Regions from separate parts of the Mangrovibacter sp. MFB070 genome, predicted to be linked through region 2. Evidence: predicted binding sites of a transcription regulator. Region 2 holds the regulator's gene; the other holds the start of a gene.
The links. Region 2 encodes PurR, which represses purine synthesis genes. Its sites were predicted from a motif close to CANGCAAACGTTTGCNTG; they were not measured.
Positions count from the first base shown of each region.

Region 1: a site for PurR is predicted at 2,356-2,373, ahead of DT73_RS22625 (NCS2 family protein). Genes of this name have one in related genera too.

Region 1 covers NZ_JJMI01000052.1:21,347-25,780, reverse strand. The annotation lists gene recG (ATP-dependent DNA helicase RecG) at 1-947, shown strand, start outside; gene gltS (sodium/glutamate symporter) at 996-2,201, opposite strand; gene DT73_RS22625 (NCS2 family protein) at 2,426-3,826, shown strand; gene DT73_RS22620 (AsmA family protein) at 4,010-4,434, shown strand, end outside.
Region 2 covers NZ_JJMI01000022.1:527,415-531,848, reverse strand. The annotation lists gene DT73_RS11760 (MFS transporter) at 1-1,010, opposite strand, end outside; gene DT73_RS27075 (YnhF family membrane protein) at 1,282-1,371, opposite strand; gene purR (HTH-type transcriptional repressor PurR) at 1,664-2,689, shown strand; gene punR (DNA-binding transcriptional activator PunR) at 2,686-3,615, opposite strand; gene punC (purine nucleoside transporter PunC) at 3,723-4,434, shown strand, end outside.

The DNA of each region.
Region 1 (4,434 bases), on a different contig from region 2:
ATGCTATTTTCCAGGAGCAGGTTGAGTTTCACAACCTGGCTCTGGTTATCATTGATGAGCAGCACCGTTTTGGGGTCCACCAGCGCCTGGCTTTGTGGGAAAAAGGGGAGAAACAAGGCTTCCACCCGCATCAGTTAATTATGACAGCAACCCCCATCCCCCGCACACTTGCGATGACAGCCTACGCAGACCTGGATACTTCGGTAATAGATGAATTACCGCCAGGCAGAACACCAGTGACAACTGTCGCCATTCCTGATACCCGCCGCCCGGATATTATTGAGCGCGTTCGCCATGCCTGTGCAGAAGAAGGGCGCCAGGCTTACTGGGTGTGTACGTTGATTGAGGAATCTGAGTTACTGGAAGCCCAGGCAGCAGAAGCTACGTGGGAAGAGTTAAAAGTCACGTTGCCGGGTTTATCTGTTGGTTTGGTCCATGGGCGCATGAAGCCACAGGAAAAACAGGCGGTCATGCAGGATTTTAAATCCGGGAAACTCCATCTGTTAGTCGCCACCACGGTAATTGAAGTGGGTGTTGATGTTCCCAATGCCAGCCTGATGATCATTGAAAACCCGGAACGCCTTGGGCTGGCCCAGTTACACCAGCTACGAGGGCGTGTTGGCCGTGGTGCGGTAGCCTCGCATTGTGTCCTGCTCTACAAATCACCGTTATCCAAAACGGCGCAAATGCGCCTGCAAGTGCTGCGCGACAGTAACGACGGGTTTGTGATTGCACAAAAAGACCTGGAAATTCGTGGGCCGGGTGAATTGCTTGGTACACGTCAGACGGGGAATGCGGAGTTTAAAGTCGCTGACCTGTTACGCGACCAGAGAATGATACCGGAAGTACAACGCCTGGCACGCCACATCCATGAAAAATACCCCCAACAAGCGCTTGCGCTCATTGAGCGCTGGATGCCAGAAACTGAGCGTTATTCTAATGCCTGATACCCCACGGCTGTAAAAACCGCGGGGTATTGTTTAGCACGTAATATGTCATGCACCAAAAATTGGCAACAACAAATAGAGCTTAATCACCAGAGCATTCACAATATCGATAAAGAATGCACCCACCATTGGAACCACCAGAAACGCCATATGCGATGGCCCGAAGCGGTCAGTAATTGCCTGCATATTTGCAATGGCTGTTGGTGTTGCCCCCAGACCGAAACCACAATGCCCGGCTGCCAGTACTGCCGCATCATAACCTTTGCCCATCAGTCGCCATGTCACGAAGATGGCATACAGCGCCATAGACAGTGCCTGCACCGCCAGAATTGCCAGCATCGGTAATGCCAGAGAAGCCAGTTCCCATAATTTCAGGCTCATCAGCGCCATGGCAAGAAACAAGGAAAGGCTGACGTTACCAAGCACAGAGACCGCCCGGTCAAATACCTGATAGAAACCAATAGCAGACAGAGTATTACTGAGGATAACGCCGACAAACAGCACGCAAACAAAAGTAGGCAGTTCAAGCACTGTCCCTTGCAACAGCTGAGCGACAATACGCCCCAGCGTTAAGCAAATGGCAATCATGGCAATGGTTTCCACCAGTACCAGTGACGTGATCATGCGGCCGATATCTGGCTTTTCGAATGCTGAAGGTACAGCGTTATCATCCGGAGTACCATCTGGAGTGGATGAGTGTTTGACCAAATAACGCGCGACCGGGCCACCAATCAGCCCACCCAGCACCAAACCAAATGTCGCACAGGCCATTGCCACTTCGGTGGCATTTTCAAACCCGTAACGCTCGGTAAAAAGTTTACTCCAGGCAGCACCAGTGCCATGGCCGCCAGACAGCGTAATCGACCCGGCTAACAGACCCATTAGTGGGTCAAGCCCGAGCACTTTTGCCATACCAATGCCGATGGCGTTCTGCATCAGTAACAGACCAACAACGACAATCAAAAATGTACCAAGGACTTTGCCGCCCGAGCGCAGGCTGGCGATATTGGCATTGAGCCCGATAGTGGCAAAAAAAGCCAACATTAGCGGGTCTTTTAGCGACATATCAAACTCAACTTCCCAGCTTGTCGTCAGTTTGAGCAACAGCAATGCCAGTGCGACCAGTAACCCACCAGCGACAGGTTCAGGAATAGTGTATTTTTTCAGGATTGGAACGGTTTGAACCAGTTTACGCCCCAGCAACAGTACCAGGGTCGCGGCGACCAGCGTAGATAAGGTATCGAGATGAAACATATTGAAATACTCCATGTGCGCATCAGTTGCTGCACGCTATCGTCCTGTAATAAGAAATATCACCAAAAAGCGGATAGACGCATTATTCTAACTAAAAAACAGCCAGAGCTTAGCATAAAAACCAGTTTTCCAGTTATTAACATCATTTTTACAAAAAGCAACCGTTTGCTTTTACCATTTAGTCCGATAAAATCACCGCTTTTCCACCACGAGATATCCCAATAATGTCCGCGAGCCATTCAGAAGCAGAAAATACGCAAACGGTTGCTCAGCCACCGCGTAATAGTGAACTCATTTATCATCTGGAAGACAGGCCGCCTTTGCCGCAAACCTTGTTTGCTGCCTGCCAGCATTTATTGGCTATGTTTGTCGCGGTGATCACTCCGGCACTATTAATCTGCCAGGCGCTGGGGTTACCAGCTGCGGATACCCAACACATCATCAGCATGTCGTTATTTGCATCCGGTGTGGCATCCATCATTCAAATTAAAGCCTGGGGCCCGGTAGGTTCCGGTTTATTGTCCATTCAGGGAACCAGCTTTAACTTTGTTTCTCCATTGATCATGGGGGGGCTGGCGCTGAAAAATGGTGGGGCAGATATTCCAACAATGATGGCGGCGCTGTTTGGCACATTGATGCTGGCAAGCTGTACCGAAATGGTACTGTCGCGCGTTCTGCACCTTGCCCGGCGCATTATCACACCACTGGTTTCGGGCGTAGTGGTCATGATTATCGGGTTATCTCTGATTCAGGTCGGCCTGACATCTATTGGTGGTGGTTACGCTGCCATGAACGACCACAGCTTTGGCTCCCCTAAAAACCTGTTACTGGCAGGGATAGTTCTGGCCGTCATTATTCTGCTTAACCGCCAGCGTAACCCTTATTTACGGGTTGCATCGCTAGTGATTGCCATGGCAATCGGCTACCTTGCTGCAGGGCTTATGGGCATGCTGCCCGAAAACACCACGGCCGCTAACCAGGCGCTGATTATGGTGCCCACACCGCTTTATTATGGCCTCGGCTTTGACTGGAATCTGTTGGTGCCACTAATGCTGGTATTTATGGTGACCTCGCTGGAAACGATTGGCGATATTACTGCCACGTCGGATGTTTCAGAACAACCGGTTTCCGGGCCGTTATACATGAAGCGCCTTAAAGGTGGTGTACTGGCAAATGGCCTGAACTCAATGGTTTCCGCTATTTTCAACACCTTCCCGAACTCCTGCTTTGGCCAAAACAACGGGGTTATCCAGTTAACGGGTGTGGCAAGCCGCTATGTCGGGTTTGTGGTTGCACTGATGCTCATCATTTTGGGCCTGTTCCCGGCTGTTAGCGGGTTTGTACAACATATTCCTGAACCTGTTCTGGGCGGTGCCACCATTGTGATGTTCGGCACCATCGCCGCATCAGGTGTCCGAATTGTGTCTCGTGAACCGTTAAACCGCCGCGCCATCCTGATAATCGCATTATCGCTGGCGGTAGGTTTGGGCGTATCTCAACAGCCATTGATTCTGCAGTTTGCTCCTGACTGGCTGAAAAACATGCTCTCTTCCGGGATTGCTGCAGGTGGGATCACTGCTATTCTGCTGAATCTGATTTTCCCGCAAGAAAAAGAAAAGCAATAACAGCTGTTATTCGGTATTGGCCCGGTTTGCACAACAGGGCCAGTACCGGCATATTTGCCCGATATTCTGCCTATTTTCTCACCTGTTCCTGTTTTCGGATGCAACTCCTCACATATCCACCCTTGAGGTCTGTATATTTTTAAGGCATAACACCCGAATGATATCTGCGCAGGATGGAAGACTATGAAATTCGCAGGAAAGTTTATTTTCGCACTGCTGCTCGTCGTCTTTGCGGTGCTGGTTGCAGGGTATTTTGTGGTGCAGACCCCGTGGGGAACCGGGAAAATTGTCCGCTGGGTTAACAACAACACGGGTTATGATTTAAAAATTCAGTCTGTTTCGCACTCCTGGCGCGCGCCAGACCATGTCATGCTGTCTGGTGTTACATTTGGCAGGAAAGGCCATTCAGCCACTCTGGTGGCAAAGCAGGTGGATATAGGCCTGAGCGCACGGCAGTTTTCAGAACCTCTGCATGTGGATACCATCCTGTTAGACGGTGGTACCCTGAATTTATTACCTTCTGCCGCACCACTACCTTTTCAGGCTGAGCGGTTACAACTCACCAATATGGCTATTAACAGCCCGGAGACTGGTTGGAATCTTACCGC
Region 2 (4,434 bases):
CCCAGGTTAAAAGCACCAATATTAACTGATGAGGCAAGACCCGGCGCTTCACTGGCAACACGCATTACTCGCATCTGTAAAGGCGGAACGACGCCAAAGGTTGCCGCCCCCCAAACGATCATCATCAATGCGGCTCCGGCATGGCTTTTACCCACCAGCGGCACCAGTGCCATACTGGCAATCAGCAGCACCAGGAAACCAACCAGCGTGCCAGTAACCGATTTATCCGCTAACCGCCCGCCCCAGTAGTTCCCAATAGAAAAACCAACACCGACCAGCACCAGCATGGCAGTGACAAACCCAGGTGTTGCGCCTGTAATGGTTTCCAGTACCGGGGCAATATAGGTGTACAGCGTGAACATCGCACCGGCACCCAATACCGTTGTAAGCAGTGCCGCCAGTACCTGCGGCCGGGCAAGAACCTTCAACTCCTTCGCCACATCCGGCCTGTGGCCTTTGATACTTGCCGGAATAGTCATAAACAAACTGAACATAGCTACCAGCCCCAGCGCACCGATCCCCAGGAAAGCCATACGCCAGCCAATATACTGCCCAAGCCAGGTTGCCGCGGGCACCCCACCAATATTGGCAATTGTCAGCCCCATAAACATTGTTGCAACAGCGCTGGCCTGCTTATTCGCGGGGACGACACTGGCAGCCACCACAGCCCCAAGTCCAAAAAATGCTCCATGGTTCAGGCTGGTTATCACACGGGCAAACATCAACATGCCATAATCCGGAGCCACAGCAGAAAGCACATTACCCAAAGTAAAAATACTCATCAGAAAAACCAGGGCGTTTCGCCGTGAATAACGAGATAACAACAAGGTCATCAGTGGAGCCCCAACCATTACCCCAACGGCATAGGCGCTAATCAGCATGCCGGCAGCGGGAATCGACACATGAACCCCTTCAGCAATAACCGGCAACAGCCCCATAGGTGAAAACTCAGTGGTACCAATCCCAAAGGCCCCTATCGCCAGGGCAAGTAATGGCAAATTGACTTTCATCACTACCTCAATTTTTAGCCTGCGCAAAAAAGCGCGGGCAAAGACAAAAAAGATGAAAACATGATGTCAGTCACACTTCACTTTGAAAAGTGGCAATAGTGATAATAGAGTTTTGCTAAATGGTAAAGAATCAGTGTGGCAGTAAAGAAAATAGCAGGAAGGGAGAAAGGACAACAGCCAGGCGACAGTGTATTAGCAGGCCCTTAGACAGGCACCAAAACTAACAACGCCATCACCTGAGCGATGCTAACTGCGTGAAGCAGTACAGGCCTTAATGCAGGATGGCAATCAGCGCCGTTGCAACAATCAGACCTAAGGTAATAACAGTCGTAGTCAGTGAATATCTCAATTCAGTTGGCATGATTAATTCCTTATTCCCTGTAAAAAGTGGGTGTAGATCATTTTTACACAGTTTGGCCGTAAAATCCTTAAAGATTTAGTTTGATATGTGCTTTAGCACTTCCACTTTTACTCAATATAAGACAAAATCGCACGCTGACTTATTACGTACCGGCCACTATCCCCTCCTTTTCGTTTAATGTCGCAATCCCGGCATGCTGGCAACCCAATTCGTTGCTTACAGGGGTAAGCCCAGGCAAACGTTTAACCAATTAGTTTTCAGGAGTTTAGGATATGGTCTGGAGTGACATCGAATGGCAACTATAAAAGACGTCGCGAAACGCGCAAACGTTTCCACTACAACCGTATCACACGTTATTAACAAAACGCGTTTTGTTGCGGAAGACACCCGTAATGCGGTGTGGGCAGCAATCAAAGAGCTGCATTATTCACCCAGCGCGGTAGCCCGCAGCCTGAAGGTGAACCACACAAAATCAATTGGCCTGCTTTCTACCAGCAGTGAAGCTCCCTATTTCGCTGAGATTATTGAAGCGGTGGAGAACAGCTGTTTCGCCAAAGGCTACACTCTGATTCTCGGCAATGCGCACAATAACTTTGAAAAGCAGCGTGCCTACCTGTCCATGATGGCGCAAAAGCGTGTCGATGGCCTGTTAGTTATGTGTTCAGAATACCCCCAGGAACTGCTTTCTATGCTGGAAGAGTACCGCCACATTCCGATGGTGGTTATGGACTGGGGTGAAGCACGGGCAGATTTTACCGACTCGGTCATTGATAACGCCTTCGAAGGCGGTTACATGGCTGGCCGGTATTTGGTCGAACGCGGGCACCGGGAAATTGGCGTGATATCAGGCCAACTGGAACGTAACACAGGTTCAGGGCGGCTTTCCGGCTTCATGAAAGCAATGAACGAAGCCGGTATCAATGTCCCTGAGTCATGGATTGTTCACGGCGATTTCGAACCTGAATCCGGCTACAACGCCATGCAGCAAATTCTTACCTGCCCGCAGCGGCCTACAGCTGTGTTTTGTGGCGGAGATATTATGGCGATGGGTGCTATTTGCGCGGCAGACGAAATGGGGCTGCGTGTGCCACAGGATATCTCGATTATTGGGTACGATAACGTGCGCAACGCGCGTTACTTTACCCCGGCACTGACCACCGTTCACCAGCCCAAAGATTCTCTCGGCGAAACGGCATTTAATATGCTGCTCGACAGAATTATCAATAAGCGCGAGGAGTCTCAGACAATTGAGGTTCATCCCCGCCTGATTGAACGCCGTTCAGTGGCCGATGGCCCGTTCAGAGATTATCGCCGTTAATCACCTTGCGGGAGCTGGCCTGGCTCCCGCAACCACTCACTGTTCAGTGTGCTGCTGTCGCCCAGGTAATCCAGTACCCACTGTAAAGCCGGTGAGGCATCACTTTGCCGCCATGTCAGGCAACAAGCCGAGTCCGGGTAAGGGTTTTCAAGTTGCACGCTGACCCATTCCCCGCGGTCAATAAACGGCTGCGCCATATGTGCCGGAACCATGCCGATACCGATGCTGTCACTCAGGCAGGCGAAACCACACTGCCAGTCTGGTACCACTATCCGGCGCTGATTACTGAGTTGCCAGGTTATCCTTTTCGGTAGTTCACGCGATGTATCTTCCAGAACCAGAGACGGCCACTGGCGAAGTATGTCATCACCAATTGCACCGTTTATCTGCGCAAGCGGATGCGATGCCGCAACCACACAGCACCATGCCAGGCTACCCATATCACGAAAGCCGTAACGCCCACCAACAGGCACAGCCTGGGTCGCGCCAATTGCCAGTTCTACCCGGCCATCAGCCAGTGCATCCCACACACCATTGAACACTTCCGGCCGCACATGCAATTCCACATCCTGGAAATGGTGATAAAAATCTTGTACCAACTGACGGGTTCTTGCCGGGCGAACGATGGTGTCAACCGCAATCGCCAGTGAACCACGCCAGCCATTCGCTATTTGCTGGCACTGCAGGCGCGTTTCATGCATTTTTTTGATAACACTGCGGCCCTCCTGCAAAAAACAGCGCCCGGCGGGGGTCAGTTCTACATCTTTATGGCGGCGTTCAAACAGCTCGACCGACAGCCAGGATTCCAGTTGCCGCACCGTATAACTGATTGCCGAAGGGACACGGTGCAACTCCTGTGCCGCACCAGTAAAACTGCCATTACGAGCCACGGCATCCACCACTTCAAGCGCATATTCTGACCACATAACCTGCCTGCAAAATTTTTGAAAGGAACATCCAAATTTTAGCGTTTCACAACGGCGGATGCACTTTTTACACTCACGCCACGAATTTTGTTATATCAGGATTGACCATGAGCGCCTCTCGCCTCTTTATTACCTGGCTTGCCGGACTTAGCATGCTGGGCTTTTTAGCAACCGATATGTACCTGCCTGCATTTAGTGCCATTCAGGTTTCACTGGGGGCTCCCCCGTCGGCCATCAGCGCCAGTTTGAGTGTGTTTCTCGCCGGTTTTGCTCTGGCTCAATTAATTTGGGGCCCGCTTTCTGACCATTTTGGCCGCCGCCCTGTTCTGTTAAGCGGGCTGGTGATTTTTGCACTGAGTTGTGCCGGGATTTTTTTCGTCACTTCGCCAACCGCATTTCTGGTATTGCGGTTTATTCAGGCGGTTGGGGTGTGTTGCGCAACAGTAAGTTGGCAGGCGCTGGTTACTGACCGTTTCTCCGGGCAGCAGGCGAATCGTGTTTTTGCCACTATCATGCCTCTGGTTGCGCTTTCCCCGGCACTGGCTCCTCTTGCCGGTAGCTGGGTACTGCGCCATTTTGACTGGCAGGCGATATTCGCCTGCCTGCTGCTCATCACACTTTTGCTGATTTTACCCCTCTGGCATTACACCAGTGCACAACGCCCACAACGTACAGCGCATTCTCAACCCACCCTTTATTCCTCTTTGCTGCGCCATAAAGGGTATTGTGGGAATGTCATTATTTATGCAGCCTGCTCAGCCAGCTTTTTCGCCTGGCTCACGGGTTCCCCCTTTATTCTTCACCAAATGGGTTATGAGC